Regions from separate parts of the Serratia proteamaculans genome, predicted to be linked through region 1. Evidence: riboswitches for the same ligand, from Rfam matches in the RefSeq annotation. Region 1 holds a riboswitch; each other region holds the start of a gene.
What was found. Region 1 has a riboswitch for thiamine pyrophosphate ahead of thiB (thiamine ABC transporter substrate binding subunit). Riboswitches for the same ligand answer to the same signal wherever they lie in the genome.

Region 1 (6,034 bases):
GGATCAGACAGCGCGCCAGGGCGGCACGCTGACGTTGGCCGCCGGAAAGCTGGGACGGCAGACGTGGCAGATGCTCTTCCAGCCCCACTTGCCGGGCAATCTGTGCCAACTGCTGCTTTTGCTGCTCATTCAGCCGCAGCCCCGGATCCAGCCCCAATCCGATGTTCTGCGCCACCGTCAGGTGGGCAAACAGGTTGTTTTCCTGAAACAGCATCGAGACCGGGCGTTTGGCCGGTGGCGTGGCGGTGTGAACGCTGCCGTTCAGCAGCAGCTTGCCGCTGGCGGCCGGCAGGAACCCGGCGATCAGGCTGAGCAGGGTGCTTTTGCCTGCGCCACTGGGGCCAAGCACCGCGACACGTTCGCCTGGCTCAATGCGCAGGTCAAAGCGCATCGGCAGGTGCTCATACAGGTAGGTCAGTTTTTCAAGCTCTATCATGGCGGCCCGGTAAGCGTTCGATCAGGGTAAACAGCAGGAAACACAACAGTAGCAACAACAGTGCGGTGACCGCGCCGTCATTACTGCGATAGGCGCCAATCTGCTGATACAGGTAGTAAGGCAGAGTGCGAAAGTGCTCGTTGCCAAACAGGGCCACCACGCCGAAATCGCCGATCGACAGCACGCAGGCAAAGGCCAGCGCCTGGGCCAGCGGGCGGCGCAACGCTTTCAGCTCGATAAGCCGCAGCCGCTGCCAGCCGTGGATATCCAGCGATAGACACAGTGGGTTGTAGCGTTCGGCCAGGTCGCGCATCGGGTTTTCCAGCACTTTCAGCGCGTAGGGCACCGCCATCAGTGCATTGGTGAGGATCACCAGTGCGTACGGCGACTGTGGCAGCCCGACGGTATCGCTCAGCAGCAGGAAGAAGCCGGTCGCCAACACGATGCCCGGCATCGCCAGGATCACCATGCCGCTCAGTTCCAGTGCATGGCCCCAGCGCAGGCTCTGTTGCAGCTTCAGCTCACGGCTGCTCCACAGCAGCATCATGGTCAGCACCACGCACAGTGCGCCGGCACCGAGAGCAATACGCAACGAGGTAAACAACGCCTGCCACAGCACCTGCTGTTGTAGCACGCTGACCAGAGTTTGGTTGGCACCGTCGGCAATCACCGCCAACAGCGGGGGTAACAGCAGTAGCAGGGCAGCGACGATCAGCAAAAAGTCGCTGACCCGGCGCCCCAGGCTGTCTTCCGGGTTACGCCAGACGTGGGCCTGGGTGTTGCCGACCGGCAAGGCCTGGCTCAAGCGCTGGCTGAGTACCACCAGCCCCAGGCAGCAGGCCAGTTGGATCAGCGCCAACAGCGCGGCGCGGCTGAGATCGTAGTCATAGCTGAGCGCCTGGTAGATCGCCAGTTCGATGGTGGTGGCCTGTGGCCCGCCACCCAGTGACAATACGGTGGCGAAGCTGGCAAAGCACAGCATAAAGATCAGTGCCCCGCTCGGCAGGATCTGGCGGCGTAGTGCCGGCCATTCGACAAAACGAAACTGTTGCCAGCCGCTCATGCCGAGTTGTGCTGCCAGTTGGCGCTGTTCGACCGGAATATTTTCCAGCGCCTGCAACAGCAGGCGGGTCGCCAGCGGCAGGTTGAAGAACATGTGGGCCAACAGGATGCCCTGCAGGCCATAAGGCGAGAAGCTGTAATCAATGCCTAACCAACCGCACAGCGCGGCCAGCCAGCCCTGTCGACCATAAACGCTGAGCAGGCCGAACACCGCCACCAACACCGGCAACACCAGCGTCATGGCGCACAGCCGCAGCAGTAATTGGCGTCCGGGGAAACGGCGGCGGTACAGCGCGCGCGCCAACAAAATGGCGGGCAGCACCGAGATCAGCGCGGACAGCAACGCCTGCCAGAAGGTGAAACGCACCACATGCCACAGATAGCTGTCCTGCCATAGACCTTGCCAGTCGCTTTCCGGCGCGTGCCGCCACAGAGAACCCATCGCCAGTGCGGCGATGGTCAGGATCAGACCGGCAGCCAGCAGCCCCGGCCATAGCCAGCGTGGGATCAGTGGCTGACGGCGGTTTGCCATGCCCGGATCCAGTTGCCGCGTTGTTTGGCCACTTCTTCAGCGCTGTATTGCAGCGCGGTCTGCGGGACGGTCATTTGCTCAAACCCGGTCGGCAGCTGGGTTTTGATCACCGGGTACATCCAGTTGCCGGTGGGAATACTGTTCTGGAACGCCGGGGTCACCATAAATTGCATAAAGCGTTCTGCCAGCTCGGGTTGTTTGCTGGCCTTGAGTTTGCCCGCCACTTCGACCTGCAGATAATGGCCTTCGCTAAAGTTAGCGGCGGCGTAGCTGTCTTTTTTCTCTTCGATCAGATGGTAGGCCGGGGAGGTGGTGTAGCTGAGCACCAGGTCACCTTCGCCTTTCAGGAACAGGCCGTAGGCTTCACTCCAGCCCTTGGTCACGGTGACGGTTTTCTTCGCCAGCTTTTGCCAGGCTTCGGGGGCCTTGTCGCCATAAACTTTCTGCATCCACAGCAGCAGGCCGAGGCCGGGGGTGCTGGTGCGCGGATCTTCGTAAATCACCTTCCAGTTCTGGTCACTGTCGACCAGCTCCTGCAGGCTTTTTGGCGGGTTCTTCAGCTTTTCTTTGTTGTAAACGAAGGCAAAGTAGCCGTAGTCATAAGGCACAAAGGTTTTATCCTGCCAGCCGCCGGGGACGCTCAACTTCGCGCTGTCGACGTCGCTTGGCGCGAATAAACCGGTTTGTTGCGCAGCCTGCAGCAGGTTGTTGTCCAGCCCCAGCACGACGTCGGCGGCGCTGTTTTTCCCTTCCATGCGCAGGCGGTTAAGCAGCGAAACGCCGTCTTCCAGCGCGACGAACTTCAGCTCACAGTCACACTGGGCCTCAAAGGCTTTTTTGACCGCCGGACCCGGGCCCCAGTCGGCAGCGAACGAATCATAGGTGTAGACCGTCAGCGTGGGTTTGGCGAACACCGGTGCGGCGCACAACAACAGTAATAAGGGCAGGCTTTTCTTGACCACTTTGCACTCCTGAAAATTTAGGGGGGCAAGGGTATCTGAGGGGGCGATCGGCTGCTGCCTGTTCGCTGGGCTCAAATCCCTCCGCCGGTATTGACCGGATCAGGTTCGACGGGTTTGTTCTCAGCAAATTCGGCACGCCGCCGTTTTGCACCCCGTTGAGACGGCGCCATTGTAAAGACTAACGGGCGCCGGTGAAAGGCGCTTATGCTTCCGGCGGCGCAAACCAGGCGGATTTAAAATCAAACCAGCCGAGGGTGTTCATCCGCACGCCGCGCATGCTGCGTTGGCCGTGCAGTTGCAACCAGTGGTGGAACAACGGGTGTAACTGATGATTGCTGACCAGGCGTTGGCAAAAATCGGCCAGCGGCAAGGCATTGGCACGCCACAGTGCGGCATCCGTAGCGAGGTCTTCATTCATGCAGTGCTGCATCAGCGGCAGTTCATACAGGGTAGCGAACAGCGAGAACTCCAGCGGCAGATAGAAGTTGGCGCTACCGAGCCATAAATCGCTACTGGCTTCGCCTTTATGCCAGGTGTCGTAATCCACAACCTGGATCTTCAGCTTGATGCCCTGCTGCGCCAACAGGGGTTCGATCGCCTGTTGAATGGCGTGGAATTCCGAATGCTCGCTGTAGTAGGTCAGCGTCAGTTCGGTCAGCCCGGCCGGTTTGGGCTGCTGCGCCAGCGTGCGGTTGTGGTGCCAGCGCGGCAGAAGACCGTAGGCCGGTGACCAATAGCGCTGATAGACCGGGCCGGCATTGCTCAGCAGCGAAATGGGGTTGATCAACTCGCATAGCCAGCTGCGAATAGCCGGATCGGCCGCCAGCGGCGAACGCTGGTCGAACAGCAGGAAATAGCAGCCTTCTTCCAACCGGCTTTCCAGCTCATTTTTGCCGGTATCGTCCGCCTGCAGTTGGACGCCGGAATGCACCAGTTCCTCAGTCACTTCCGGCAACACCCAGATATTCACTTCATCGATCAGCGCGCGGTAACCAAAGTAATCGTCAAAAGCGTGAATTTTCATCTGGCTGCGGTGGTTGCGCACTACGCTATACGGCCCGGTGCCCACCGGGTGGCGTGAGAATTCCGGCAGGCTCTGCCATTCGCGCGGCAGGATCATCGCGGGCACGCTGCCCAGCAGCCACGGCAGCCAGTAATCGGGACTGTGCAGATGGACGTCGATCACATAAGGCGTCGGTGAAGTCACTCGTTCAATATGGGAAAACAACGGCTGTGGGATCAAGCGGGTAAGCGAACTGATGACATCCTCCATTTCCAGCTCGCGGCCATGGTGAAAATGAATCGCCGGGCGCAGATAAAAACGCCAGTGCTGTGGAGTTAATGGCTGCCAGTGATGCGAAAGGTCAGACTCCAGTTCCCCGTTTTCCTCATTTATCCGCGTCAGGCCGCTGAAAATTTGCCGTGCCAGATGGGTTTCCGAACGCCGCAGCGCCGAACCGGGCAACAGGTTGTACAACTGGCGATAGTAGAGCACCCGCAGAATGTGTTTCCCTTGACGAAAGCTGCGCCCCAGTTGGGATAGCAGCATCTGGCGTACCACGTTTTTATCGCCGACCAGTTGCACCAGTTGATCGATGCGGTCCTGCTCCAGCAACTCCTCCGCCCGCTGCTGTTGCAGCGCCAGACCGGTGTAGTGGAAGGTGAGCCGTGAACGCTTGCCGCGCCCCGACTCTGCCTGCCAGGTTAGCCAGCCCTGCTGCTGCATGGCGCCCAGTAACGAACGTACGTGGCGGCGCGAACAGGTGAGCACTTCGGCCAGCTCTTGCAGGGTCGTTTCTGTCGGCTCGCCGTGGCAGCGCTGCCACAGGCGAATGAACTGCTGTTGCAATCTGGAGGTGGACATAAAAGAGGAACGCTCCGGCATCAACCCATCAATTTATCTTTCCCTATATTACGCCGATAATTTTCCTCAATGAAAGGGGGAGGGCGACGGATGAAAGTTTTCTTGTCAAAACAGTTCTATCAGCGGTATTTCACAGCGGTACGCCGCCAGCGGGCCGACTGGTTGGGGCTGGTGCCTGAACAGGTGCGGCTGGAGATACTGGCGCATGTAACCCAATGGGATATCCATAGCATGACAGATAAGCAATACCGCGAGCACCTGTGAGGCTCGGGTAGAAAAGGTTTCTGAGTAATGGTGTTGTTCACCAGCCAGTGGGGTTATACCCACTGGTTTTTTTATTATGGGTCGCGGTGATGTTCTTGCAATTTTTCCACCGTAGCCTAAGGTTCTGTCTTCCGCTTTAGGGTCAGGAACAAAGATATGAAACGCCAGCGCTGGCTGCCACGCCGCTTTAATCCGATCTTTGCCGCATTCCTGCTGATTGCTTTTCTTTCCGGCATTGCCGGCGCGCTCTTGGCGCCGACGCTGAGCCTGTTCCTGACCACCGAGGTCAAGGTACGGCCGCTGTGGGTCGGCCTGTTTTATACCGTTAATGCCATTGTCGGCATTGCAGTCAGTTTCCTGTTGGCCAAGCGTTCGGATTCACGCGGCGATCGGCGCAAGTTGATCCTGTTGTGTTGCCTGATGGCGGTTGGCAACTGTCTGCTGTTTGCCTTTAACCGTGACTACCTGACATTGATCACCGCCGGGGTGTTGCTGTCGGCGATTGCCAATACCGCGATGCCGCAGATTTTCGCGCTGGCGCGGGAATATGCCGACAGTTCGGCGCGTGAAGTGGTGATGTTCAGCTCGGTGATGCGTGCGCAACTGTCGCTGGCCTGGGTGATTGGTCCGCCGCTGTCGTTCACGCTGGCGCTGAACTACGGATTTACCGTGATGTTCATGATTGCCGCGGCGACCTTCGCGATCTGTGCATTGCTGGTGTGGTTTACCCTGCCTTCGGTGCCCCGGGCGGCTCCGGTCGATCCGGGGAATGTACTGGCGGCGACCCCTTCGGCTCCTATCGCCCCTGCCAGCGTCTGGCGCAACCGCGATGTACGACGCTTGTTTATTGCCTCGATGCTGATGTGGACCTGCAACACCCTGTATATCATCGACATGCCGCTGTATATCACCGC
Region 2 (6,034 bases), 3.3 Mb from region 1:
CTTATTCGCCACTTCAACGCGCACCGCCCAGGCCTGCGACTTGTCTTCTTTAAACGCCACCATCATAAAGTTGTTGGCACAGTCATGGGGCTTGCACACATTGCCCACCAAATAATCCTGGCCCTTCCAGCTCAGGCTTTGCGCCGGGGTTGACGTCCCTACCCCTTTGCGCGCCCAGCCCGGCAAACGGGCCTGCCCCTTCACCATGTTCTGCCAACTGGCCTGATAACCCGGCTGCTGGATCACGTCCGAAGTGGTGACAATCTGTTGGGCGAAGCTGCCCACGCTGAAGCTGAGTAACGCGCCGAAGATGGCGCCGCGAAGTGCGTTTTGTCCTGTCATGCCCTTCTCCCTTGATTGAATTCGATCGCACCCGGCCAAAACCGGGCCTGAATCTAGTCAGACCACAGCACGGCTAAAAAGTTGACTCACCACCAGGCGTGAAAATGATGCACCGGCCCGATGCCGTGCCCCACTTCCAGCGTATCGGCCTGCTGCAAGGCTTTTTGCAGATAATCCTTGGCGGCAGCGACCGTACCTGCCCAGTCGTCGTGGCGCGGACGCAGCGCGGCCAATGCGGCAGACAGCGTGCAGCCGGTGCCGTGCGTATGGCGGGTCGCTACGCGCGGTGCAGTAAAGCGTTGCTCCTGCCCCACACTGAACAGCCAGTCCGGGCTTTCACTTTCACTCAGATGGCCGCCCTTCATCAGTACCGCCTGGCAGCCCATCGCCAACAGTGCCCGTCCCTGTTCACGCATCTGGCTTTCGTTTTCCGCCGGGGCACATTCCAGCAGGGCCGCCGCTTCCGGCAGGTTCGGCGTGATGATCGACACCAGCGGCAACAGCTCGCGGCGAATCGACTCCACCGCCTCCGGTGCCAGCAAAGGATCACCGCTTTTCGCCAGCATCACCGTATCCAGCACCACAAACGACGGCTGATAGTGACGTAAACGCTCCGCCACCGCCTGCACAATGTCGGCGTTGGCCAGCATACCAATCTTGGTGCTGTCGATACGCAGATCGCTGAACACGGAATCAAGTTGAGCGGCGACAAAGGCCGGTTCGATGTTATACACCGACTGCACGCCGCGGGTGTTTTGTGCCACCAGCGCGGTGATCACGGAGGCGCCATAGGCCCCCAGCGCAGAGAAAGCTTTCAGGTCGGCCTGGATACCGGCCCCGCCGCTCGGATCGGTCCCGGCGATGGTCAACGCGTTAATCCGTTTCATTGCAGGTCCTCCGGGCGCAGTTGATATAGGGCATCGAGAAATGCCGGGGTAAAACTGCCCGGCCCGGCGGCACGGCGCGTGGCCCGCTCACCGCAAAGCGACATCACCCGGCAGGCGGTGGCAACGTTGTCCAGTCGATCGCCCGGCAGGCTGCAAAATGCCGCCACCACCGCCGAAAGCGCACAACCGGTGCCCACCACTCGCGTCATCAGCACGTCCCCTCCGGCGACCGCCCAGTCACGCTGGCCGTCGGTGATATAATCCACCACGCCGGTCACTGCTACTATCGCCCCGCTGAGCCGCGCCAGTTCACGCGCCGCCGGTAACGCCGCCAGTGAATCGTCAGCGCTGTCGACGCCGCGACCGTTCGCCTGCATGCCACTCAGCGCCATGATCTCAGAGGCATTGCCGCGAATTGCCGCCGGCTTTTCCCCCAGCAAACGCTGGGCAAATGCAGTGCGGTACACCAGCCCGCCAACGGCGACCGGATCCAGCGTCCAGGGGGTGCCCGCCGCATTGGCAGCCTCTACCGCGGCCAGCATGGATTCGGCCCGCGAGGCATTGAGGGTGCCGATATTAACCAGCAAAGCATCCGCCAGCCGGCTGAACTGCGCCGCTTCGGTCGGTTCCACCACCATCGCCGGGGAAGCGCCGAGCGCCAGCAACACGTTAGCCGTCAGTTCCTGCACCACTTCGTTGGTCAGGCAATGAATCAAGGGGGGTTGGCGTTTAAATTGGGTCAAACAAGCCGCGGCGTGAGCGCCGGGTAAAGCATCAGGTCGAGCGAACATATTCCTCCCAACCGGCGTTCAAGAAGGCGGGTACCGGTGGGGGCACCGAGACTTCCCTACGCTGGCATAATCCAGATCAGGTAATACGGGTAAAATCTCAGCCCCTAGAGGCACCCCGAGTCAAGACGGCCATTATTGGGGTTGCCGCCGGTGAGGTCAATCGCGCTATAGTGTCAAAAAATAAAAAGGAGACGCCATGCAAATAAGAAAATACCAGGAGGCCGACCGTCCGTTCCTGCGCACCCTGTATCTGGCATCGCGCAAAGCGGCGTTCCCCTGGCGTGATACCGAAGATTACCGACTGGAAGATTTCGATCGTTCGACACTGGGCGAGGATATTTGGGTGGCGGAAGAAAAAGGGAAGCGACTGGGGTTTGTCTCGATTTATCGTCAGGATAACTTTATTCACAATCTGTATGTCGACCCTCACCTGCCGCCCCTGGGCGTCGGCAGCGCGCTGTTGCAGGCAGCGGAGCAGACGTTTACCGCCACCGGCTCGCTGAAATGTCTGGTCAAGAATGAGAAGGCGCTGGCGTTTTACCATAAACACGGCTGGCGGACGATCACCACCGGCAATGACGGCGCGGAAGACTATTACCTGATGCACTCGCCGACCAAGTAAGGGCACGGCGTGTTGTACCGTGCCCATCCATAGTCCCCAACTCAGGCGGCAGAAACCGCCGGGGTCAATTTGCCGCGTGCGCGGATATTTCTGACCAACAGCCCCGACACGATGATCCCGGCGCAGGCAAACATGCCCATCAGGCCGAAGACAATCTTGTAGCCGGTTAGCCCGGGGAAAGCATCGAGAATGTGGCCGTACAGGCTGAAGCAAAACATTGCCGGGGCGTAACCGATAAAACTGCCTAGCGCCATCGCCGCACCGGTGTGTTCCTCATCAATCCCCGCCTCACCGATCGGTGCGAAGAACACCGCACGTTGGGTAAAGACCACCGCACCAAATCCCAGCGTACAGGCCATGCCCAGATAGACCGGCATTTGCTCATGCGGCAACAGGATCAATAATGCCAGCGCAACGGCGCTGATAATAAAGGTATAGAATAAATACTTGCTGGGGGATTTTAATACTTTGTCCGCAATCAAACCGCCAATCGGCCCACCCACCATTTTTAGGCAATACTGATTAATGATCCCGTAGGCCCCAACCAGTGCAATCGGTAATGCATAGACATGGCTCAGGAAAGGAATAAAGAACGTCAGCCCACAATACACCGCATAAACACAGAAAACGCTGAAGGCAATCAGCCAGACCGTTTTATTTTTTAATACGCTACTCATGCCCGGTTTTTTATCAACCGCCACTGCGCTTTGTGAAGTTGTTTTTCCCTCCGGGCTTTCCTTCATCACCAACAAAATAATAATCCCCACGATAATGGCGATCGCCGAATAAAACAGTATCCCAACTTTGAAACCAAGGTAGCCGCTGCCAAAGGCGGTAAACAATGCCAGTGCGGAAAACGCCACCACGGTATCCACCACGCCACGTCCGGTTTCGAAGAAGCCGAACAGCCGCCCCTGCTGGGTATTATCCCCCAGCATACTCACCGATTTGAGCAGCACCGGCCAGTTCAGCATGTCGCAGGTGACGCCAAACAGGGCCCAGACAAACAGAATGCCCCAGTAGCCCGGCATGCTGGACAGGTAAATACCGAGTAAACCGGTGGCGATCAGTGAAAACGACATGGTAAAGCGGCGCGGCAGACGATCGGAGAAATAAATCGATAAGAAGAAGCCAATGGTGGTCACAATCGAGTTGACCGACATGGCGTTACCAATTTCGCCATTGCTCAGGTGGAAATATTCTTGCATCGGCACATAAAAAGCATCCTTAAGGGAAGGCAATTTATATATTGTCCCGCCACATAAGACCAACAAACTAAATAGCGCCCATCTTTTTTTAGTCAGCATCATTCCCTCACAGCCAATAGATAATTAAGCGGTGTTGTGACCTCGGTGACGGGACGAGCACATCTCCACATCAGCGAGAATATGTAATTTATAAATTTCGTTATTATATTATGCCGGGGTTAGCCGTTCCCGGGCTTGCTGCGTCAAACTGTTAATAATGGTGCGAACATGGTGAATTTGATTTAAAGCATCCTGAGACTCTTTTTTCAGTCGTTCTTCCAACCCTTGCTCCGGTAACGCGGTTTCACTCATTTCGCGCCATGGAATAGGCGGGTTATCGCCCTCATCGGTGAAACGAAACGGCGGCGCGTAATAATCCACTTCTTCTTCCAGCCCATAAGCGGTGACCTGCGGCCGCTCGTCGCCCAAACAAATTAGCCCCAGCAACAGTTCGCGGAAGGGTAAGTCCCCCTGCCCGGAAATGCAGGCCCGGTGCCCCATGCCCTTCTTCTCACGCACAATCAGCGCATCCTTGATATGTACCTGCGTGATTTCCCCGGCCATTGTCGCCAATGCCGACAGCGGCTCTTCGTTGGCGTTAATCATGTTGGCGAAATCGAACAACAGGGAAAGTTGAGGAAACTCCGCCGCCCGAACCAGGCTAACCAGTTCATGGCTCTTGAGATCTTCGTGCTGTTCCAGTGTAAAGCTCAGACCCGAGTGCTGATAACGCTGCTTGATGTACTGAATATCTGCCGCGATACGCGCTAACACCTCCTGCAATGGCCCCTGATAGCGCGGATAAAAGCGCACCGAACTGGCACCGGATTTAAGGGCAATATTCACCGCCTGATCGATAGTCTGCGAGTCGGAGGCGCTGGTTTCGATATGAATATCCAGCCCATAGCGCTGCGCCTGCTCACCAAACTTGCGTAAGCGGGCATCATCGGCGTGGCAAAGCGCCTGACTTTCTCCGTCTAACACGTGCACTTTCACGCCGCGCAACTGCTGCTGATGAGCAATGGTCAGCAAATCCTCAGGCAGGATTTTCTCCATGCGCATATTGAGATGAAAAGCGTAGGCATGCAGGTAAAGGGGCAAATTCTGCGCCCGCAGAAGGACTTTCTCCGCAGTTAAGCGATCCATGGTGTTCACCTATAAGTTAATGAAAAAATCCACCGACTCGAAGCGCCAGTATTCGATATCCACCTGTACGATACGGCGTTGGGCATCGGCACGATGCTTCTCTACCAGAATCGACGGCGTGCTGGCGTTGCCGCCCATCACCTTGCAGGCATCGCCAGATAATCGGGTAGGTTTAAACGCCAAGTGACGGGTATGAGTGGGGGTGCCGTAGGCGTTTTCCCACACTTCGGCAAATGAGTTCTCACCCAGACGTTCGATAAAGTCGGGAGCCACCAGCGGATTGATATAGGTTTCGTGATAAAACACGATGTGATTATCCAGCGCCCCCCAGCCACAGATCTGGTAGATCTCTGCTCCTTCACTCACCTGCAGTAAATCGCCAATAGCCGCCGGTGCCGTCAAGACCCGCTCCTTGGTCATATAGCCCCAGGAAGGAAAACGCCCCTGCTCAATGGCTGCCTGTTTGAAGCTGGTAGACGAGTTGGGGTTGTAGTTAAACCGCGGCAGTGCCGCAAACCAACCCCGGCGATCCTTGCGGAATATTCTCGACTCGCTTTCCAGGAACAGCAGCGCCTGACGTAGCGTCATGCGTTTAATGTTCAGCAATTCCCCCAGTTCTCGCTCCGAAGGAAGCTTGTCACCGGGGGCTATCGCGCCCTGACTCAGCCAGTCATTAAGCCTTTGCTTGGCCAGTTCAACGGTGGAGTTGTTTTCCATAGCTCACTCAATTGGTTTAAACCAGATTACACAACAGTATCGCGGTGAATTATGACAAACAATGGGGGTACTGAATTTTATATGTGACTCCTGTCCCAGAACCGAAAGGATGCCGGTTAATGCGTCGTGCCTGAGGCTGGCATCGCACGCAGCGTCAGCCCCCAGAACAACAGAGCGACCAGGCTGACACCCGCCCCCAGCCAGCACACGCCAGACCAGCCCGCCAGGGCAAATACGTGGGTGCTGGCAAAGGCACCCAGCCCACTGCCCACCGCGTAAAAC
Region 3 (6,034 bases), 2.7 Mb from region 1:
GGTGACGATGATGGTGTCACGCGCTTGTTCTGGATCCAGATCGCAAAGGCGATGGTCGGCCAATAGGTTCAAGCCGGAGGACCCATGCACCACGCGGTGAGACTGGGTAGTGACTATCGCTATCTGGTAGAGCGGCGCGTCATCAGGCCTCAAGCGGTTGGCTTGCATCAGGATGTCGGCGATCCCCGCCGACTCAAACAACATGCCCCCTTCAGGGACGATAATCAGAAATGTATGCATGTCGTTAAAATACAAATTGAGCAAAATAAGTCAAGCCCGCCGCAGAAACCTCAGGCGGGCTTTTGGCTATGACCTAATTAGCGCCAGTCCAGCGCAGGGGCGATATGGGTCAGGATCGACTCAATCACATGGGCGTTATAATCAACACCCAGCTGGTTTGGCACGGTCAGCAGCAAGGTGTCCGCCTCGGCAATTGCTTCGTCCTGCGCCAGTTGTTTGATCAACAGCTCCGGCTCGGCGGCATAGCTGCGGCCGAATATCGCCCGGGTCTGATCGCCGATATACCCCACCTGATCGCCGTCTTGCCCGCTATTGCCAAAATAGTTGCGATCCCGCTGGTCCATCAACGCAAAGATGCTGCGGCTGACCGACACGCGGGGTTCCCGTTTATGCCCGGCGACCTTCCAGGCTTCGCGATACGCGCGGATCTGCTTCGCTTGCTGCACGTGGAACGGTTCGCCGGTTTCGTCGTTTTTCAGCGTTGAGCTTTGCAGGTTCATCCCCAACTTCGCCGCCCAAACGGCCGTAGCGTCTGAGCTGGCGCCCCACCAGATGCGATCCCGCAGTCCGGCGGAGAAAGGCTCCACCCGCAGCAAGCCCGGTGGATTCGGGAACATCGGCTGCGGGCTAGGTTCGGCGAACCCTTCGCCACGCAACGCATCAAGCAGCACTTCGGTGTGGCGGCGCGCCATATCGGCTTCGGTCTCGCCTTCGGCCGGGGTATAGCCAAAGTAACGCCAGCCATCAATCACCTGCTCGGGAGAGCCGCGACTGATGCCAAGCTGCAAGCGCCCGCCTGAAATCAGGTCGGCGGCGCCGGCGTCTTCCACCATATACAGCGGGTTTTCATAACGCATGTCGATCACGCCGGTGCCGATCTCAATGCGCTGGGTTTTGGCACCGATGGCGGCCAACAGCGGAAATGGCGAACCAAGTTGGCGCGCGAAGTGGTGTACGCGGAAATAGGCCCCGTCCGCCCCCAGCTCTTCTGCCGCGACGGCAAGATCGATGGATTGCAACAGTGCATCGCCAACCGAGCGGGTGCCCGACTGCGACGAAGGCGTCCAGTGACCAAAAGAGAGAAATCCAATTTTCTTCATGGGTAGTGTCCTTAGAGTGAATTATGACCGGAATACAGTGACAAACATGCCCCCCTGCAAGCCAGAAAAATTGTATTGGACCGCACTAAACGAACCGTTTTCGGCTAGGAAAAACCTTAACGCCGGGTGCCCGTGGCCGCCGCACGGGCATTGTAATCAAAAAGTAAATATCGTATAACAGGCTCCTCCGAGGGGTGTCCTGTCAAGGGCTGAGATGGCGTAAGCCGAACCCTTTGAACCTGATCTGGGTCATGCCAGCGAAGGGACGGGTCGGCAATAACACCATCAGTTATTGCCCGTTCTTACCTCAGCACGCCCGGATCTCCACTTAATTTTTGGAGGTCCCATGTTTACCCCCCAATTCGACGACGGTCTTTACGGACGGCTACGCCAACAGGCCGGTAGCCACTGGCAGGACTATGTCGCTCATCCCTTTATTCAGCAACTGGCCGCCGGTACCTTGCCGGAACCCGCTTTCCGTCGCTACCTGACCCAGGATTATCTGTTTCTGATCCACTTTGCCCGCGCCTACGCGCTGCTGGTCAGCAAGCTGCGCACCCTGCCGGAGATGCGCGCAGCCACCGCCTCGCTCAATGCGATTGTCGCCGAACTGCCTTTGCATCTGGCCTACTGCGCCGACTGGGGGCTGAGCGAGCCGCAGATTGCCGCCGAACCCGAGGCAGCGGAAACCCTCAACTACACCCGCTATGTGCTCGATATCGGCCACGCCGGTGATGCTCTGGATCTGCTGGCGGCCCTGCTGCCCTGTGTCGCCGGCTATGCCGAGATTGGCCTGCGCCTGCTCAACGACCCCGCCACGGTGATGGAAGCTAATCCTTATGCCTCGTGGATCCGCAACTATGGCGATCCGGCCTATCTGGCCGGGGTGCAGGCCGCGCTCGACCTGCTGGAAAACGTTGGCCGCCAGCGTGGGGCTGAGAGCCGCCTGGCCGAGCTGTCGGTGATTTTCACCACCGCCACCCGGCTGGAATCCGCCTTCTGGCAAATGGGGCTGAATGCCCAATGAGTATAGGCAATGCGCAGCACGATGGCGTCCGGCCGGGTATTCAGGTGCGGGATTTAACCCTGCGCTTTGGTCAGCAGGTGATTTTCGACCGGCTTAGTTTTGATATCGCAGGCGGCAGCTTTGTCGCCCTGCTCGGTGCCAGCGGGGCGGGGAAAACCAGCCTGTTAAAGATTATTGCCGGGCTGGCGAAACCCACTTCCGGTACGGTCATCGGCAGCGATGGCCAGCCGATTGCCGGGCGCATCGCCTATATGGGGCAAAAAGATTTGCTCTATCCGTGGCTGACCATTGACCAGAACATTAGCCTCGGCGCGCGGCTACGCGGTGAAAAGGCCGATCGCCCCTGGGCGGAGCACCTGCTGGAACGCGTGGGGCTGAGTGGTTATGGCAACACTCTGCCTGCCGCGCTGTCCGGTGGCATGCGCCAGCGCGCCGCCATCGCCCGTACCCTGTATGAACGCCAGCCGATTGTGCTGATGGATGAACCCTTTTCGGCGCTGGACACCATAACCCGCGCCATGATCCAGACGCTGGCCGCCGACCTGCTGGCGCAGCATACCGTGTTGCTGATTACCCATGACCCGATGGAGGCCTGCCGCCTTAGTCATCGCCTGCTGGTGCTGTCCCGCCACCCCGCCGGTATCGACGATAGCCATATTATCGAAGGTCTGCCGCCGCGCGCACCGGACGATCCTCAACTGCTGAAAAGCCAGAGTGAGTTACTGCTGCAACTGGTGAGGGCCGCCGGATGACACCGCAGGTAGAAAGCCGCCTGTCACGGATGCGCCGCAGCCTGACGGTGTTTGCCGGCCTGTTACTGCTGTGGGGGCTGGTCACTTTGGGCGATATTCCCGCCTTTTTGCTGCCGTCCCCCTCTGCGGTAGCGCAGGCGCTGTGGAATGACCGGGCCTACCTCGCTTATCACACGCTGATCACCGCCGCCGAGATCGCCTGCGGCCTGCTGGCCGGGGTGTTACTCGGTGCCGTGCTGGCGCTGTGCATGATTTATTCCCCACGGCTACAACGCTGGCTGATGCCCCTGGTGCTGACCAGCCAGGCGATACCGGTGTTTGCGCTGGCCCCCCTGCTGGTGCTGTGGTTTGGCTTTGGCATGAGCGCCAAGGTGGTGATGGCGGTGCTGGTGATCTTCTTCCCGGTCACCTCGGCCTTCTTCGATGGGCTGCGCCGGGTCAATAACGATTATCTCGATCTGGCCCGCACCCTGCGCGCCTCCCCCTGGGCCCAACTGCGGCACGTGCGGCTGATGGCGGCGCTGCCGGCCTTTGGTTCCGGGCTGCGGATGGCCGCTGCAGTCGCCCCGATTGGCGCGATTATCGGTGAATGGGTGGGCTCGGCGGAGGGGCTGGGTTACGTGATGCTTAACGCCAACGCGCGCATGCAGACCGACGTCTGTTTCGCCGCGTTGTTTATTCTGGTGCTGATGACCGTCTTGCTTTGGGTGACGGTGGACGCGCTGCTGCTGCGCCTGATCAACTGGGCGCCGGAACATGACTGAAAATAAGGGATCCACCTTGATTAAAAATACCCTGTGCGGCCTGATGCTCAGCACCACGCTGGCCGGGCAAGCCACCGCCGCTGAAAAACTGACGCTGGTGCTCGACTGGTATATCAACCCTGACCACGCGCCGATTATGGTGGCCGAGCAGATCGGTGCCTTCAAGGCCGAAGGGCTGGACGTCAAGATCGTGCCGCCTTCCGATCCGGCGCTGCCACCGCGGCTAGTGGCGGCAAAACAGGCCGATCTGGCGATCACCTATCAGCCACAGCTGCATTTCTTCGCCGATCAGGGCCTGCCGTTGGTGCGCGTAGGCACCCTGATTAATTCACCGCTGAATACCGTGATTACGCTGGATAAAAGTATCACCACCCCGGCGGGTCTTAAGGGCAAAAAAATCGGCTACTCGGTCAGCGGTATCGAACAGGCCACGTTGGCAACCATGTTCAAACATGAACACCTCAAGCCTGACGACGGCAAGTTGATCAACGTTAATTTCCAACTGACCAGCGCCCTGATGGCAGGCCAGGTTGATGCGGTGATTGGCGGTTATCGCAATATTGAAGCGCTGGAACTCAAGCTGCAGGGCAAGGATCCGGTGGTGTTTAACGTGGAAGACTACGGGGTTCCGGCTTACGACGAGCTGATTATTGTCGCCAATCGCGACGCGGTGACCGAGCCGAAAATCAAAAAATTCCTCGTGGCACTGAAAAAAGGCAACGACTACCTGCAGGCCCACCCGCAGGAAAGCTGGCTGGCCTTCGCCAAGGCCCACCCGGAACTGAATACCGAGCTGAACAAACAGGCCTGGCAAGCCAGCCTGCCATTGTTCGCCCGCGATCCGGCCAGGCTGGATAAAGCGCGCTATCAGGCCTACGAACAATTCCTGTTCGACAATAAGCTGATCAAGAAAATCACCCCGGTAGAGCAGTATGCGGTGGAGCTGCACTAAGGGCTCGCATTGCCTGTTTCCCCTCCCCTAACCTTCTCCCCTGGGAGAAGGTATATTTTGCACTATCAGGCAGAGGGGGCCAGGGTCACATCCCCCTGGCCGCTGCGCTGCAGGGCCTGCTGCACCAGTCCGTTCGCCTTGCACCGCTCCACAAATTCGCGCACATAGGCCGCCCCGGCTGTTTTTTCTCGCGGCACTGCCATCGCCTGGTGGATCGCGGTGAAGTGCCCGGCCAGCACCCGGTAAGCCGGATTTGCCGCTGCGGCGGCCAGCAAGGGTTGACGCACACCTGCTACGGCATCCAGGCCCTGCTCCAGAAACAGGGTTATCGCCTCGGCGGAGGTCTCTGCTCGCACCAACTGCGCATGCTTTAAGGTGCGCGACAAATACAGGTCATAGGCCGCGCCCTTGCCCACCGCGATGCGCACCTCAGGCCGATCCAACTCGGCCACCTGCTGCCAGGGTGACGCCTGTGCCAGCAAATAAGTGCCTTCAATGATCACATAAGGCGCGCTGAAAGCGATTTGTTCCGCCCGCACCGGCTCGATAGCCATAAAGGCCACATCCCAGGCCGAGGTTGCCAACGCGGCGAAAACCTTGCCCGCCGCGTCGTAAGTCACCAACTCCAATGCCACGCCCAGTTCATGCGCCAATGCGCTGGCTAAAACCACGGACACGCCCTGCGGTTCGCCATCCGGCCCCGTCTGCGCCAAAACCGGATTGCCAAGATTGATCGCCGCGCGCAGGACACCCTGTGGGGCCAGGTCAGCAAGTACGGCTGCGGGAATAGGGTCCATGGTTATCTCCTTAATAATGAGTCACCGCGCCTCTTCAACGCGTCCCATTAATGTTATAGCCCAATATCGGCTGAGCAACATTTAACCGTGGCTCCCCCTGGAGACGTGACTGGTGTCACAGTATTGTCACAAAAATGACCAATCGCCCCCCGCCGCACCGGGCCGCTGCAAACACGCATTGACCCTGTCGCGGTCAATGCGCTATACCCTTCCTCTTTCGCGCTGTGCGCGGTTCAGCCGCGTTTCTCAGGGCAGTTAAGATTTTCTTTTTAATCAGACAGGGTACGGTGGATGGTTTCAGCATTAATTTCGTTTGCACTTTTTTTAGCCTCAATTCTCATCTACCGGACCCGGGCCGCCGCTAACCGCTGGTGGCTGGCCGCCCTGCTGACGCTGCTGGGC

Region 2: another riboswitch for thiamine pyrophosphate. It lies ahead of thiM (hydroxyethylthiazole kinase); the one in region 1 lies ahead of thiB (thiamine ABC transporter substrate binding subunit).
Region 3: another riboswitch for thiamine pyrophosphate. It lies ahead of QOT07_RS16270 (TenA family protein); the one in region 1 lies ahead of thiB (thiamine ABC transporter substrate binding subunit).

Annotation. Positions count from the first base shown of each region.
Region 1 is NZ_OX461105.1:736,053-742,086, forward strand. Features, by position in the region: gene thiQ (thiamine ABC transporter ATP-binding protein ThiQ) at 1-436, opposite strand, end outside; gene thiP (thiamine/thiamine pyrophosphate ABC transporter permease ThiP) at 423-2,030, opposite strand; gene thiB (thiamine ABC transporter substrate binding subunit) at 2,006-2,992, opposite strand; TPP riboswitch at 3,051-3,157, opposite strand; gene sgrR (HTH-type transcriptional regulator SgrR) at 3,195-4,856, opposite strand; gene sgrT (glucose uptake inhibitor SgrT) at 4,947-5,120, shown strand; gene QOT07_RS03365 (sugar efflux transporter) at 5,277-6,034, shown strand, end outside.
Region 2 is NZ_OX461105.1:4,041,258-4,047,291, forward strand. Features, by position in the region: gene QOT07_RS18815 (inhibitor of vertebrate lysozyme family protein) at 1-342, opposite strand, end outside; gene thiD (bifunctional hydroxymethylpyrimidine kinase/phosphomethylpyrimidine kinase) at 429-1,229, opposite strand; gene thiM (hydroxyethylthiazole kinase) at 1,226-2,020, opposite strand; TPP riboswitch at 2,057-2,148, opposite strand; gene QOT07_RS18830 (GNAT family N-acetyltransferase) at 2,217-2,642, shown strand; gene QOT07_RS18835 (MFS transporter) at 2,684-3,949, opposite strand; gene QOT07_RS18840 (sugar phosphate isomerase/epimerase family protein) at 4,058-5,035, opposite strand; gene QOT07_RS18845 (GntR family transcriptional regulator) at 5,045-5,752, opposite strand; gene QOT07_RS18850 (MFS transporter) at 5,869-6,034, opposite strand, start outside.
Region 3 is NZ_OX461105.1:3,479,895-3,485,928, forward strand. Features, by position in the region: gene QOT07_RS16260 (GlxA family transcriptional regulator) at 1-240, opposite strand, end outside; gene QOT07_RS16265 (LLM class flavin-dependent oxidoreductase) at 318-1,340, opposite strand; TPP riboswitch at 1,521-1,623, shown strand; gene QOT07_RS16270 (TenA family protein) at 1,687-2,367, shown strand; gene QOT07_RS16275 (ABC transporter ATP-binding protein) at 2,364-3,119, shown strand; gene QOT07_RS16280 (ABC transporter permease) at 3,116-3,883, shown strand; gene QOT07_RS16285 (ABC transporter substrate-binding protein) at 3,900-4,835, shown strand; gene QOT07_RS16290 (transporter substrate-binding domain-containing protein) at 4,901-5,632, opposite strand; gene opgB (phosphatidylglycerol--membrane-oligosaccharide glycerophosphotransferase) at 5,924-6,034, shown strand, end outside.